2 linked regions of the Zymomonas mobilis subsp. pomaceae ATCC 29192 genome follow. The protein of the gene in region 1 interacts with the protein of each later gene in a pairwise test. Links are inferred from orthologs where the notes say so. Each region holds a gene or a part of one and is shown on either strand. Other genes may lie near its edges. The genes, in order: mrdA and ZYMOP_RS05005.

Region 1 (8,014 bases):
GGGCTATTCGTGATGCGGCCTCTAATGCAGGGGCTAGTCAGGTTTTTTTGATTGATGAGCCAATGGCGGCCGCGATTGGGGCAGAAATGCCCGTTACCGAACCGATCGGGTCTATGGTTGTTGATATAGGCGGCGGCACAACCGAAGTGGCAGTGTTGTCTTTGCGCGGCTTGGCTTATACTACCTCTGTCCGGGTTGGCGGCGATAAAATGGATGAAGCGATTGGCTCTTATGTCCGTCGTAATTTTAATCTTCTGATCGGAGAAGCTACCGCTGAACGTATTAAGAAGGAAATGGGCACCGCTCGTATGCCCGACGATGGCATTGGTATGACGATCAGTATTAAAGGTCGTGATCTTGTTAATGGTGTCCCAAAAGAAATCCAGATTAATCAGGCTATGATTGCCGAAGCTTTATCCGAGCCTGTGGCGGCTATTGTCGAAGGTGTCCGCTTGGCGCTTGAAAATACGGCCCCAGAACTGGCCGCCGACATTGTCGATCAGGGCATTGTTTTAACGGGGGGCGGTGCTTTACTTTCTGGATTGGATACTGTTTTACGTGAAGAAACCTCATTACCTGTTACTATTGCGGATGATCCTTTGACTTGTGTTGCCATGGGAACAGGACGGGCGCTTGAAGATCCAACTTTCAGGGCTGTTTTACAAACAGCCTGAGTTTATACGATGAGATAAGGGGTCTTTTCCTGCATGGCACCGCCTCGCTTTCGTAATTCCGGTTTTTCTAGGCGGGCGCAACTAGGCTTATTTACCAGTTATGTCTTTGCTATCGGGGGGATCATTGCTGCCGCGGTAATGCTGATACTATCGAATGTTTATCCTGATAAATATAATGGGGTTATCGGCTTTATCACAGACTGCACCAGTCCCTTGTCACGTTTTGGTCATGGGGTCGTGACAATTTTGCATAACAGCAGGGATGGCATTGCCGATTATATCAATGCTGGGAGCCAAAATCGGGCACTAAAAGCGAATATTGAAAAATTAAGGCCACAGCTTATTGAAGCGCAGATTTTAAATGCGGATAATATCCGTTTAAAGCGTATGCTGAATTTAGTGGATCATACCCCTATGCGGGTAGCGGTGGGGCATGTCATTGGTTCTCCTCTAACGACCAGCCGTCGTACTGCTATCATTGATCTTGGTTCTTCCTCAGGCGTCATCACAGGGATGCCGGTGCGCTCTTCAGAAGGCTTGGTTGGCCGCGTTTTAGCTACCGGTCATTTTTCTGCCCGTATTTTATTATTAGTTGATTCATCCAATACCCTTCCTGTTAAAATTGTTCGTTCGGGTGTCCCTGCCTTAGCTTCGGGAAGAGGGGATGGTTTATTAGATATTCGTCCGCTTATTGCAGGACAGTCGCCTTTTCAAATAGGCGATTTATTAGTGACATCTGGTACTGGGGGGATTTACCCGCCGGATATACCTGTTGCGATTATATCAAAATTAAATAGCGATGGGGCTTTTGCGTTACCTACAGCAAACCCCGCGCGTTTAGATTATATTATGGTTGAAAAGATATTCGAGCCAGATGCGCCCCCTGAACAGGTCACGATGGGTAAAGCTATATCTCAAAAACAGAGTAGCCATAAAAAATTGCCCAAGGATGGGAATACTAAGGCCGTAACGCAATTATTGGCGGTCGAGACGCCTGTATCTGCTACCGCTATATTTAAGCCGGAAATAGCCCCACTGGACAAAAGTAAAATGCAGCCGCATTCGAGCCTACCTCAGGCAACCATAGGCCGATAATGATACCCCTTATCGAAAAAGATCAAACATTAAGTTGGTTACCTATAAAAGCACAAATAACACCGCTTATTATGGTTTTATTCGCTAGCCTGCTAGAAACCGGCCCCTTGGTATCGGTTTTACCCTTATTACCTTCTTTTGGTCTGCTCGTCGCTTTGGGATGGCGGCTTTTACGGCCAGAATTATGGCAAGCATGGATCGCTTTACCCTTAGGGATGAGTAACGATCTGATTAATGGGCAGCCTTTGGGGATCTCGATGATTTCATGGACAATATGCTTTTTGGCATTTGATATTATCGATAATCGTTTAGTCTGGCGAAATTATTGGCAGGACTGGATTTTTGCATCCTGTGCTATTATTTTTTGTACCTTATTTTCGCTGTTTATGACCAGCTGGATAATAAAGGGACATACAATATTACTTATACTTTCCATTATGCCAGAAATATTGATTTCTATTCTGTTATTTCCTCTTGTCGAAGCCCTCTGTGCTATCGTCGATCGGTGGCGCTTGGCCGTGTAAAAGATTTTAAAAATTAAGATAAATCATAGTAATTATACTTGGCTAGAGGCAGTAACAGGTAATATAATAGCAAAATTTTTGCTGTATTTTTTAATGCCAGTAAATATTTTCAAGAGAGTTGTCTTTATCCTGAGCTCTCATACTCTCTGGATTGCTTTTTGTGAAAAATCGTAGCCGCCTTATCACCCAGCATTCGCTTGGTTACACATTTTCCCGCCGCTCTTTGGTATTAGGCGGTTTACAACTCGCAACAGGTGGATTGCTGGCTGCTCGTATGGCATGGTTGTCTATTGCTGAAAATGAACGTTATCGTTTAATGGCAGAAGATAATCGCGTCCAAACTGTTATGATTCCTCCTCGGCGAGGCTGGATTGTCGATCGTCACAATCGTCCTATGGCGATTAACCACACTGATTTTCGGGTCGATCTTATTCCTGATCAAATACAAGATAGAGAGCGGGTTATTATCACCCTGACAGAACTACTTAATCTGTCTCAAGATGACCTTGACCGTATACGGGAAGATTTGAATAAAGCGGCCGGGTATCAACCTGTGCCTGTTGCCGAACATTTGGATTATGAGCATTTTGCAGCTATTTCTGTCCGGCTACCAGAAATGGCAGGCGTTGCCCCCCAAAGAGGTTATGCTCGTTATTATCCTGAAGGTGCTGCTGTTGGACATTTAATTGGGTATGTGGGTTCGGCTACCACAGAAGATTATAAAAAGACCCACGATCCTTTGCTCATTACCCCCGGTTTTAAATTGGGTAAGCAGGGACTAGAAAAAACTTTTGATGATTACTTACGAGGCGTTCCCGGAGCAAGACGATCCGAAGTAACTGCAAAAGGCCGTCTGGTACGTGATCTTGAAAATAAACCTGACCAACCCGGGAAAAAATTGCCTCTAACGATTGATGCAGGTTTACAAAGCTATGCAGCCCGTCGGATTGGCGATAATAGTGCCGCGGTTGTTGTTATAGATACCGAAAACGGGGATATTTTAGCACAGGTCTCTATGCCCTGTTTTGACCCGAATGATTTTGCGGATGGGATCAGCCATCGTGAATGGCAAAGTCTCTCGGAAGATGATCATCATCCCTTGATTGATAAAACGGTTGCCGGACTTTATCCGCCCGGATCTACTGTAAAGCCGATGAATGCCCTAGCGCTTTTAGAAGCCGGGGTTGATCCGCATGAAACGGTTAACTGCACGGGTAGTTATCAGCTTGGAAATAGCGTTTTTCATTGCTGGCGTCGTCATGGTCATGGCCCTGTCAACATGCATACGGCTATTACCCAAAGCTGTGATGTCTATTTTTATCATATGGCGCATAGGGTAGGGATGGACCCTTTGGCGGATATGATGCGGCGGTTGGGCTTGGGAGCCAGCTATCATTTGCCTTTAGGGTCTGAACATTATGGCACGGTTCCTGATCCGGCATGGAAATTAAAAAAATATCATCATAACTGGACCGCGGCGGATACACTTAATGCCTCAATCGGGCAGGGGGATGTTTTAGTTAATCCCTTGCAATTGGCCGTAATGGTCGCAAGATTAGCCTCAGGCAAACAGATAATGCCGCGTTTAATCATGTCTTCCAAACCGCCGATTATTACAGGTTTAGGTATTAATGAGGCGCATCTAGATATTATTCGTCAGGCTATGCGGGACGTTGTTAATGGAGGCGGAACTGGCGGGGCTGCAAAATTATTTGTTCCTAATGTAGAGTTAGCCGGAAAGACCGGAACAGCGCAAGTTCGGCGAATATCTATGGCAGAACGAGATAGAGGGGTCCTTAAAAACTCTCAGTTGGCTTGGCGTATGCGTGATCATGCTTTGTTTGTTTGCTTTGCGCCCGTGGGTAACCCGCGATATGCTGCATCGGTGGTTATAGAGCATGGTGGACATACGGATTCTGCAACTGATGGCCCCGCTATTGCGCGTGATGTTTTAACCTATTTGTTTGATCCTGACCGCGCTATGGCAACGTTAAATGCCCTTGAGACCTCTTGGGGCGGGGATCTTGCTACCAGAATGCGCATAAGGGCTGAGGCTTTACATGCGTCCTCTTCAAAACCGGCTGAAACTCCGGAGAAATCCTGATGTTGTCTATGGTACCAACCCCATTACGCCAATTGCCTTGGGGATTACTTTTGCTGGTCATAGCGATCGGTAGTTTTGGTCTGGTTATTCTTTATTCTGCGGGGGGTGGAATGCATCCATGGGCTCTTAATCAGGGGCTCAGGTTCATTTTTTTTATTTTTGTTTCAGTAGCTATTAGCCGAATTGATCAAGATTTTTTAAAAAAAACAGCATGGCCTCTGTATGGGGGGTTGCTTCTTTTATTAATTGCTGTCGAATTATTTGGTTTTGTGGGCGGCGGAAGCCGACGTTGGCTTAATCTCGGTATCTTGACGCTTCAACCTTCAGAATTAATGAAGCTCGCCATTATTTTAGCTATTGCCCGTTTTTATGATTTACTACCCGCGGGTGAAACAAGAAGTTTTTCGGCGATGTGGCCTGCTGCTGTACTTGTGTTAGTGCCCGCTTTTTTAGTGGCTATTCAACCGGATTTGGGAACCGCTTTGATGATTATTGGCGGGGGGCTTATTGTCACTTTTTTGGCGGGGCTCCCTCTTTGGTTATTTATTGGAGGTGGGGCAGCTATTGCTGCGTTGGCCCCTTTTGCCTTCTTTTTTTTGCTTCATGATTATCAGCGTAATCGGGTGTTAATTTTTTTAACCCCTGAAAGTGATCCTTTGGGGCGAGGGTATCATATAAGCCAATCTAAAATTGCAATTGGATCGGGTGGGGTTTTTGGCAAGGGTTTTCTTAATGGTACACAAAGCCATCTCGATTATTTACCAGAACGTCATACCGATTTTGTCTTCGCTACAATGGCAGAAGAATGGGGATTAATTGGTGGGTTGTTTATTATTGTAAGTTTTATGCTGATCATTAACTGGGGGATGCGGGTTGCTTTTAATGCGCCTTCACGATTTGCCAAGCTGACGGCAGCCGGTCTATCGACTACCATTTTTTTCTATGTTGCGATTAATCTGGCCATGGTGATGGGCTTGGCACCTGTGGTCGGTATTCCGCTGCCTTTGGTCTCTAATGGCGGCTCTGCTATGATGACCGTTATGATTTGTTTGGGATTATTAATGGCGATTGATCGCTGGACGCGCTTCCCTAAAAGAGGTTTTTAATATTTTACTATTTGTTTTACATGGTTAATTTCAAATAATTGAAATTAACTTATGATTTATTCAATAGAATTCAAAAAATGTCCACAAAAGATAACAAAACATATTATCTATATTGTTTTTTTTTAGAATTTAACACTATAGGTTTAATAGTAAAAATTTAAGTTATCTTATTTTTTTACTTTTATTCTTAAAAATCATAAATGGAAAATAATATTACAGATGAAGTTGATCTACAATATAAGCTTCGTTTTTGGTTTAATTATAACCCCATCTTCTCTTTATGCCGCGGACAGCGGTTCCTCTTCAGATAAACAGCAATGGTATACAGGTTCATTATTATCGCCTGCCGGTGCCCTTCGTCAGGGTGGCGTGACGATTGAGCCTTATATTTCCTATAATCGACCCATTTATAATATAGATGCTTTTGGTCATAAGTCACCGACTTATGGAGGAACCCAAAGTGTTGTGAATACAACCCTCATGAAATATGGGATTACCAACCATATAAGTGTACAGCTTCATCCTCAATTTCTTTATAAATGGAAGTCAAGCTATGGTAATGGCGGTGGTCAGCCGCGAATAGGTGATTTGCCGCTGGATATTATTTGGCGGTTTGTTGACCCTGATCCTAATCGTTTTATTCCAGCTGTCATGTTTTTTGGCGGTGTATCCTTTCCGACCGGACGTTATGACCATTTGAATACGACAAAAACGAATGCTGGTGGGAATGGCAATTATGTTTTTAGGGCAGCCTTGGTTACCCAATCAACCTATAAAATAGCCGGCCATGCCCTACGCGCGCGTACTTGGGCTACTTTTCGGCGTTCTCTGAATGAAGCCGAAATCCATGGTATTAGTGGCTATGGGACAAGTAAGGATTTTCTAGGACGTGCGCAAGCGGGTATGAATGGGCAAGGGGGTGTTTCTCTTGAATTTGGTATAAATCAACGCTGGGTTCTTGCTTGTGATGTTGCGCGTAACTGGTCTTATGGTTCCAGAGTAAAAGGGTATAATAATCTTACTTATATTGATAAAACAGGCGATGGCTCGGGGGATTGGGTGGTAGCGCCTGCTATCGAATATAACTGGTCTCGCCGTTATGGTATTATCGCCGGTGTATCGACCCCTTTTTGGGGACGTAATACCAATGAAAGTCTGTCAGGGCAGGTCGCTTTTGATATGGTGTTTTAATTACCGTTTTTTAGGTGAAAAGCCCAAATTAAAGAAGCCAACTGATGGAGAGTGCTTGTTTAGGTCATAGGGCGTTATCATATGTTTTCTATGACCATAGAGATTCGCACCACCCTTGATGAACCAGAAAATCGGCCCGATTTTGTGCCGCATCGGCCAGCGCGTCCTGAAAAAACGGAACCTTCTAAACCATTTCATTTGGTTTCGCCTTATGATGCGGCAGGTGATCAACCCGAAGCTATCTCGGAATTATGTCGCGATATTAATGCCCATGAACGGGATCAGGTTTTATTAGGGGTAACGGGTTCTGGTAAGACTTTCACCATGGCGAAAGTCATTGAAAAATTGCAGCGTCCAAGTTTAATATTAGCGCCTAATAAAATTCTGGCAGCCCAACTCTATGGGGAATTTAAGCGATTTTTCCCCGAAAATGCCGTTGAGTTTTTTGTTAGCTATTATGACTATTATCAGCCCGAGGCTTACGTCCCGCGCACAGATACTTACATTGAAAAAGATAGCGCGATTAATGAAGCCATAGATAGAATGCGCCATGCGGCGACCCGTTCGCTATTAGAACGGGATGACGTGATTATCGTGGCCTCGGTTTCTTGCCTGTATGGTATTGGTTCCGTTGATACGTATTCATCTATGACTTTTCGCTTATTTAAAGGGCAGATCGTCGATCAGCGTGAAATTATCCGTCGGTTGGTGGCCTTGCAGTACAAGCGTAATGATCTTGCCTTTGGGAGAGGGTCTTTTCGTGTAAGCGGTGATACGCTGGAAATATTTCCGTCACATTATGAAGATATGGCATGGCGAATTAGTTTTTTTGGAGATGAAATTGAAGAAATTTCCGAATTTGATCCATTAACGGGTGCCAAAATTGCCAAACTGGATCAGATTAAAATTTATGCCAATTCTCATTATGTGACCCCTGAACCGACATTAAAGGCAGCCAATAATGCGATCCGTCGAGAATTGGATAATCGTTTGCACGAATTTCAAGCGGAAGGTAAGTTATTAGAAGCCCAAAGATTAGAGCAGCGCACCGAATTCGATCTTGAGATGATGGCGGCCACAGGGGCTTGCTCTGGCATTGAAAATTATTCCCGCTTTCTTACCGGACGTGCGCCGGGTGAACCCCCTCCGACTTTATTTGAATATCTTCCTGATAATGCTTTGTTATTTGTGGATGAAAGTCACCAAACTGTCCCGCAGATCAATGGGATGGCGCGGGGAGACTTTCGCCGTAAGACCACTTTGGCTGATTATGGCTTTCGTCTGCCTTCCTGTATCGATAACCGTCCACTCCGTTTCGAA
Region 2 (8,178 bases), 180 kb from region 1 along the record:
CTATCTTGATGCCTATAGTGAGGCTATCCGCCTGCTCGATTTTGAAGCGGTTATGCTTGTTTCGGGTGATGATCCTTTTGACGAGTTATCTATCTGTAAAGCAAGCTCTGCTTTAATGATTAGAAAACATGAAAATCCAGATAGTGGAATTCCAGAAGGTCTTATCCGTCTTACCCCTGCCGATGTTAATTTAGATAGCCATCCCCTCAGCAGTATCCGAGGAAAAGATGCCGCCTATAATGCCCAAGCGCTTCTTGATTTATTAGACGGAAAAGCCTCGGCTTATCGGGATGCGGTTTTAATGAATGCAGCGGGTGCCTTGATCGTTGCCGAGAAATGCTGGGACTGGGATGATGGTGTAAATGTCGCCTCAAATATTATCGATAGTGGGCGTGCAAAAGAAGTTTTCGAGAATTGGAAAGCTTTTACACAAACATGCTGAAAGTAAAGTTTACAGAAATCTTCAAAACGATTGACTTCTATTGACAGGTCGGTGGATGTTTCCTACACGTTCTTTATCTGTTCCAACAGAATAATGAAGCCTATCTTAAAAAGATAAGGAAACACGCCCCCTGTTAACGGCGGGCCTTTGACGGAAGATTGCGGCTATGCTGACGCGCAAGCAACATGATTTGCTTCTTTTCATTCACAACCGGCTCCGCGTTTCAGGTATCTCACCTTCTTTTGAAGAAATGAAACTTGCCCTCGATTTGAAATCGAAATCAGGGATTCATCGGCTTATCAAAGCTTTGGAAGAACGCGGTTTCATTCGGCGCTTACCTAATCGTGCAAGGGCGTTGGAAGTTATTCGATTGCCGGAAAACCGGACAGATTCCAATCAACAGGAAAAAAAAGTCCGGGAAAATTTTTCGCTACCTAAAGCGCATAATGATGTCGTCGAACTCCCTTTACACGGACGAATAGCGGCAGGTTTACCCATAGAAGCCTTAGAAGGGCAATCAACCTTATCGGTACCGCCTGCGCTTCTTGGAAATGGGGATCATTACGCCTTAGAAGTCGCTGGTGATTCCATGGTCGAAGCGGGAATTTTTGATGGGGATTTTATCCTTATCCGTCAAACGGACGAGGCCCATGAAGGGGAAATAATCGTTGCCCTGATTGATAACAGCGATGCCACTTTAAAATATTTTCATCGTGAAGGCCGTATGATCCGGCTGGATCCTGCAAACCGCGCTTATGCGCCGATGCGTTATGATGCCAGCCGGATAGGTATCCAAGGACGTTTGGTAGGATTGTTGCGCCGCTATTAAGTTTTCCTACCTAATAAAATAATTTAAAACTACGACGAAAGGGATTTTGTTCTCTTACTCAACATCCTCGACTTCGACAGTTTCGCCAGTAATTCTTTGTGCTAATGCAGCGGCAATAAAATCTTCTAAATTACCATCCAAAACATCAGACGGCGCTGTCGAAGTAATACCTGTCCGAAGATCTTTGACGAGCTGATAGGGCTGTAAAACATAAGAGCGGATCTGATGTCCCCAACCAATTTCACTTTTGGCCGCATACCCTGCGCTGGCTTCTGCCTCTCTAATCTGTAGCTCCCGTTCATAGAGCCGCGCTTTTAATTGCTTCATCGCTTCTGCACGATTTTTATGCTGAGAACGCTGATTCTGGCATGCAACGACAATACCTGTTGGCATATGCGTTATACGCACCGCTGAATCGGTGGTGTTCACATGCTGCCCCCCTGCCCCCGAAGAGCGATAGGTATCTATTTTCAAGTCCTTATCCAGCACTTCAATATCAATATCGTCATCCACTACTGGATAAACGGCGACGGAGGCAAAGCTGGTATGCCGTCTTGCATTGCTGTCGAAAGGAGAAATTCTCACCAAACGATGGACACCGTTTTCTGTCTTGGCATAACCATAGGCGCTTTCGCCTTTTATCAAAAGAGTAGCGGATTTAATACCAGCTTGTTCCCCCGCATGATAATCGACCAATTCAACACGAAAACCTTCGCGCTCTGCCCAGCGTTGATACATCCGGCTCAGCATCTCAGCCCAGTCTTGACTTTCAGTGCCTCCGGCGCCAGCATTAACTTCGATATAGGTATCGTTACTATCGGCTTCACCAGACAGAAGTGCCTTCACTTTGTCACGATTAGCGCGTTCAGCCAAATGGGCTAAGGCGGCAATAGCATCCTTAACCATGTCTTCTTCTTCTTCGGCCTCGGCCATTTCGATCAGGTCAATATTTTCCTGAAGTTCCCGCTCGATAGCCCGGGTAGCAGCGATGGATTCATCCAATCGCCCCCGTTCTCGCATCACTTCTTGAGCCGCACGAGCATCATCCCATAAATGTGGATCTTCGACGCGCGCATTTAATTCATCCAGCCGCCTTAACGCCCGATCCCAGTCGAGAAAGCGCCTAAGGAGCGCCAAAGATTCTTGGATATGGTCGACATGGGCTTGCGCTTCGGCGCGCATAATCATCCCTTTCTATTTCAGAAAAAGCCCTTCTGTTTAAAACAGTGAGGCCAAAACAATACATAAATGACTGATCAGATGAAATTCAGATAACCAGCAAGGCTTCTAATAGATTCTGCCTTACTTCTGCAAGCTACCACTGTCATTTGGTTTTTGGACGGCGGGTGAAGAAGGCAGTATCCCATTTTCAGGCGGTGTTACAGCATGATCGGTTGAGAGTGAAGTGACCGGAGCAGCAGAAGATGAATTATTGGCGCTGGGCGCTGGGGCCATCACAGCCGAACGATAAAAACTACGCTTAGGTTCATTATCTGCCTTAAACGCTTCCCAGATAATCGGACTCATCGGATCTTCAGGATTAAACGGGGGTGAACCATAAATCCGCAATCCAGAATAGCGATCAATTTTCACCATATGGACGTTCGGCGCAATAGGAAAAGGTCGAACGGGCATATTCGCCATAGTTTTTTGAGCGAATTGTTTAAAAATAGGTGCAGCTACCGTGCCGCCTTGGGCACTATGCCCCATGGAATGAGGACGATCATAACCCACATAAAGCCCTGCAACCATATCCGCCGAACCACCGACAAACCAAACATTGGTCGGGCCTGTAGAGGTACCCGTTTTGCCAAACATAGGTCGGCCTAAATCGCGGAGAATAGCGGCAGTTCCGCGCTGAACAACACCTTCCAGAATATGCAACATCTGATAAGCCGTAACCGGATTGATCGCTTGTTCTGATAAGGCTTTGGGACGGGGCATCGGGCTTCCGTCCCATTCTGACATATTACAGTTGGGACAAGGGCGATTATCTGACTTAAAAATAACCTTACCATTTCGATCTTGCACATAATCAATCAAGGTAGGTTGAAGCCGCCGCCCCTGATTAGCAATCATCGAATAACCATTGGTCAAGCGCATAACCGTAGTATTCCCAGCGCCTAATGCGATACCCAAAACCGGCGGATAAGGATGTCCCGGGGGATTAATGCCAGCGTTTTCAGCCATTTTTACAACATGAACCATGCCTGTTTGCGCTGCCGCACGAACAGTCATCAAATTTCGGGACTGCTCCACCCCCCAACGCATAGTCTGCGGGCCGGAATATCCCCCAGAAAAGTTACGAAAGCATTTCATGCCTAAACGGGCAGACTGATACACACAAAAAGGACCATCCACAATAATAGAGGCAGGGGTCATGCCATGATCCAAAGCCGCCGCATAAACAAAGGGTTTAAAAGTTGAACCGGGCTGACGTTCTGCTTGCGTAGCTCGATTAAAGTCTCCATTCTTAGAATCAAAGCCGCCTTGCATTGCCAATATCCGGCCATTATGCGGATTTTCGACGACCATACCGCCGGAAACTTTCGGCAGACTTCTTAAAACCCAAAAATTATCAATCTTTTTTACGATAATAATATCGCCGGCATGTAAAAAACGCCAAGCAGGAATAACGGTATCATGACGGGGTATTGTCGCCGCCCAAGGGTAAAGGTAATCTTCGCTACCGTCATTAAAGCCGATTTTAGCCCGACCATTTTCCCTTTCTAGCACGGCCACAGCCTGCCAATCAGCATAGCCTGTGCCGACGTTGGCCAAAATCAAGCGTTCTTGCCATCCTTCCCCCGGATCAATGGTCCCGACACGCCCGCTCCATCCCTGATCACGTTCAAAACGCACAAATCCATCCCGTAAAGCTGTTTCAGCAGATTCCTGAATCTCGGGATCAAAAGAACTTCTTATCCAAAGGCCACCAGAATAAACGTTATTATCACTCTCTTCTGCCGTTTCTCCAAAACGGCTGATAAGTTCACGGCGGATTTCTTCCAGAAAATAGCCCCCCTTAGAAGGGGGTTTTGCTTCAATATGATGTTCGATCACCCTTAACGGTGTCCGATTAGCTTCATCACGTTGATAAGCTGTAATGTAGCCATTGGCCTGCATTTGTTGTAAAACATAAGCCCGTCGCCCCAATGCCCGTTCGGCATGTCTTTCTGGAATATAATTCGCGGGGGCTTTGGGTAAAATAGCGAGGAAAGCCGCCTCAGGCAGCGTTAAATCCTTTAGATTTTTCCCAAAATACGCTTTCGCAGCAGCACTAACGCCATAGGCATTACGCCCTAAAAAAATCTGATTGAGGTATATTTCAAGAATTTGGCGTTTCGTTAATAGATGCTCGATACGAAAGGCAAGAATACCCTCTTTTACCTTACGGGTAGGGGAATATTCGTCACCGACCAGAATATTTTTGGCGACCTGTTGGGTAATGGTAGAACCGCCATGTGCCCGTTCACCCGTTCCCATTTTGGTAAAATATTCGTAAACCGCTTTTAGAAAAGCGGGAGCATCAATACCATGATGGGAAAAAAAAGTTTTATCTTCTGCCGCTAAAAAGGCCTGAATAACAACGGGCGGAAAATCTTCGTAGCCTAATTTTTCTCGATGCTCTCGCATGAACCGCCCAAAGGGCATACCATTTATATCACGGACGACGGCGGGCATCGGTAAATGGTAATCTGCTAACACCTCGACAGAGGGTAGATCTTTCAAAAAATAATGCCAGAACAGAAAGCTACCCAGAGAACATCCCATAATGAAAAAGACAAAAAGAGACTTCAGTATTTTACGCCGAGTGCCCCGTTTAAAAGACGCATCCCCCAATCTTCGGCTTTTTATGTTTAACCCCTCCTCTGGCATAAGGGATTTAGACATTATAGAGCCTCTGCTTAAACATAATTTTTATAGCTACCGCTATAGTGTAAGATAAAAAATTCTCAGGATGAAACAGAGAAAGAAATGGATCAGAATGAAGATAATCTTTATCATTATTTCCATTTCTAGATTGAATATCTGCCATGCCTGTTCATTCACCTTAGTTAAAAAATATTATCTAAAATATATTTTATTCATTATGTTTATTTAAGTTTTTTAATACCGAATCAAGACTCCTTGTTGATGATTTACGCTCAGACTTAGGCTTTTCAAAATTTGAAGATTCTGCCAGATGCGCCAAACGACGTGCAAAATAAATTTCAACGGCACGTCTGATACCACTGGCGATAGCCTGCCGGTAAGAACGAGAAAAAAGCTGCGCCGCCTCATCAGGGTTAGAAATATAGCCGGTTTCAATAAGTACAGAAGGCACATCAGGTGCTTTTAAAACGACAAAGCCCGCAAAGCGATGATAATGACTACGAAACGGGATGCGACCTTGTAATTCTCTTTGCAGAAGCGACGCAAAAGACACAGAAGCATTCATGGTTTCACGGCGAGTCAAATCATAAAGGATAGATTTGACATCATTATTCTGGGTCTGAATATCCGTAATACCGGACAGATCGGCCTGATTTTCTCTGGCTGCCAGATTAGCGGCAATCTTATCTGACGCAATTTCGGATAAAGTATAAATGGTCGCCCCGTGTGGATTACCCGAAGGTGCACTGTCCGCATGGATCGAGATAAATAAATCGGCCTTCATGCGACGACTCATTTCCCGACGACTAACCAAAGGTAAAAAATGATCGTCTTCACGGGTCAGAACAACGCTTACACGCCCCGATTCCCGTAAGGCATTCCGAACTGCAAGCGCAATGGCGAGCGTAACATTTTTTTCATGAAGCCGACCATCCCGTGACGAAGAACCGGGATCGTGCCCCCCGTGACCGGGATCAATAACGACCAAGGGTCTTCCTGATACCCGTCCCTTATAAATTTTAGGCGATATTTTGTCAGAGGTTACGGCATGGGCAAGGGGAATTCTAACCGCTTGAGACGTCGTTGTCCCTTTTGCAAGCAGCAAGTCATTCCATGAAAAAAACAGAAAAAAAATCCCGATAAGATATATTTTTTTTCTATAGTTTTCATATCCAAGATGCCTTATTAGAAGGCAAAGATATTTAACCATCACAGTTTCTTCTTGGCGAAGAAAGTTTTTTTTCAGTTTTCGGTACGCCATTTAAACCGATTACCTTTGTTATTCGGGTTATGACTAGCGGGAAAAATAGCGATTTTTTAAAAAAACATCTTTAATAGTGAAACTATTGATATCTATCATTCTCATCCACAAAGGATAAGCCCAACAACGTAGTAAAAAAGCTACCATTGCGTCTATCGTTAAGCGATGGTAGCGAATCAAAGAAGAGAACAGAAAAAATTTGGTCCTTAAAAACCGACATGACTTCTGCCTCTCATTTTTTAAACATTTTACGAAACCCTATTCACTTTTTTATTTCCGGATTGAAAGCATAGATGCACGCCGCTGTTTTAAGCCTGCCCCCTTCCGAAAAGGCATGGCCCGCTGCAGCCAGTCTCCCCCGCGCTTTGAACAGCGCCGGGTATGGCCGCGCGGCAAATCGGCGTTGTCGTTCATGGTCGGCCAATAGGCCGACGTTAAATCCTTCTAATATTATATATATATCCTCATTATTCGCGCGCCTCTCGCCTTTTAGGCAGATGTGCAGCGCGACCGGAGATTTTTGAATGACTCTCACAAAAATGTTGATCGACGCCCGCCACCGGGAAGAAACTCGGGTCGCCGTCATCAAAGGTAACCGCATTGAAGAATTTGATTTTGAATCAGCAGGCCGCCGTCAATTAAAAGGCAATATCTATTTAGCCAAGGTGACGCGCGTCGAACCATCGCTTCAGGCTGCTTTTGTCGATTATGGCGGAAATCGTCAGGGTTTTCTGGCCTTTTCAGAAATTCACCCTGACTATTATCAAATCCCCCGTGAAGATCGGGAAGCCCTTTTACGGGAAGAAGAAGAATATTCGGCGCGTCAAAATCGTCAGCAAGAAACGGAAGACGATGAAGATACCTATGAATCTGCGGATTCTGAGCCAAGTAGAAATGATACCAGCGAGGATAGTTTCGAAAATTTAAGAAATCGCCGCCGTCATTTTGGGCGTCATCATTACCGGATTCAAGATGTTATCCGTCGCCGTCAAGTGTTGCTGGTACAAGTTGTTAAGGAAGAACGCGGCAATAAAGGCGCTGCGCTTACTACCTATCTGTCTTTAGCAGGGCGCTACTGTGTACTTATGCCCAATACCAGCAATGGTGGGGGTATTTCGCGTAAAATTTCCAACTTAACTGATCGCAAAAGATTAAAAGCGATTATGGCAGAATTAAATCTGCCAAGTTCGATGGGCTGTATCGTCCGTACCGCAGGTTTACAGCGGACTAAGAGCGAAATTAAGCGCGACTTTGATTATCTTGCCCGATTATGGGATGAAATTCGTGAAAAGACGCTTTATTCTCAAGCCCCTGCCTTAATCTATGGGGACAGTGATCTGATCAAACGGGCTATTCGCGACATCTACAGTCGGGAAGTCGATGAGATTCTGGTGGAAGGGAGTGAAGGTTATCAGGCCGCGCGTAACTTCATGCGGTTATTGATGCCAAGCCACGTCCGAAAAGTACGCCCTTATGCGGACCCTGCCCCCTTATTTCAGCGTTTTGGCGTTGAGCAACAGCTTAATGCTATGTATCAGCCTATCGTTCAATTAAAGTCCGGCGGCTATCTTGTCATTAATCCAACCGAAGCGTTGGTATCAATCGATATTAACTCTGGCCGATCAACCCGCGAACATAATATCGAACAGACGGCAACGGCAACCAATCTTGAAGCGGCCACCGAAATTGCCCGTCAGCTACGGCTGCGGGATATGGCGGGCCTGATCGTTATTGATTTCATCGATATGGAATCAAGTGCGAATGTCCGAC

What was found.
Region 2: the proteins of mrdA (region 1) and ZYMOP_RS05005 interact in binary tests that used the Escherichia coli proteins (3 or more experiments, as listed by UniProt). The link is inferred for Zymomonas mobilis subsp. pomaceae ATCC 29192 from one-to-one orthologs.

Annotation. Positions count from the first base shown.
Region 1 is NC_015709.1:953,149-961,162, reverse strand. Bases 1,937-4,925 are described here. They hold mrdA (penicillin-binding protein 2), read left to right. Parts: upstream 1,937-2,453; coding sequence 2,454-4,397; downstream 4,398-4,925. Other genes in these bases: rodA (rod shape-determining protein RodA), read left to right, coding at 4,397-4,925; mreD (rod shape-determining protein MreD), read left to right, coding at 1,937-2,293. In the rest of the region: ZYMOP_RS04330 (rod shape-determining protein), read left to right, coding at 1-674; rod shape-determining protein MreC, read left to right, coding at 708-1,769; more of mreD, read left to right, coding at 1,769-1,936; more of rodA, read left to right, coding at 4,926-5,503; ZYMOP_RS04305 (hypothetical protein), read left to right, coding at 5,723-6,694; excinuclease ABC subunit UvrB, read left to right, coding at 6,785-8,014. UniProt on the Escherichia coli protein: Catalyzes cross-linking of the peptidoglycan cell wall. Responsible for the determination of the rod shape of the cell. Is probably required for lateral peptidoglycan synthesis and maintenance of the correct diameter during lateral and centripetal growth.
Region 2 is NC_015709.1:1,136,846-1,145,023, forward strand. The notes cover bases 2,370-5,522. They hold ZYMOP_RS05005 (penicillin-binding protein 1A), read right to left. Parts: upstream 5,166-5,522; coding sequence 2,574-5,165; downstream 2,370-2,573. Other genes in these bases: prfB (peptide chain release factor 2), read right to left, coding at 2,370-2,453; ZYMOP_RS05010 (N-acetylmuramoyl-L-alanine amidase family protein), read right to left, coding at 5,356-5,522. Outside these bases: trpD (anthranilate phosphoribosyltransferase), read left to right, coding at 1-442; transcriptional repressor LexA, read left to right, coding at 609-1,271; more of prfB, read right to left, coding at 1,326-2,369; more of ZYMOP_RS05010, read right to left, coding at 5,523-6,252; ZYMOP_RS05015 (Rne/Rng family ribonuclease), read left to right, coding at 6,933-8,178. UniProt on the Escherichia coli protein: Cell wall formation. Synthesis of cross-linked peptidoglycan from the lipid intermediates.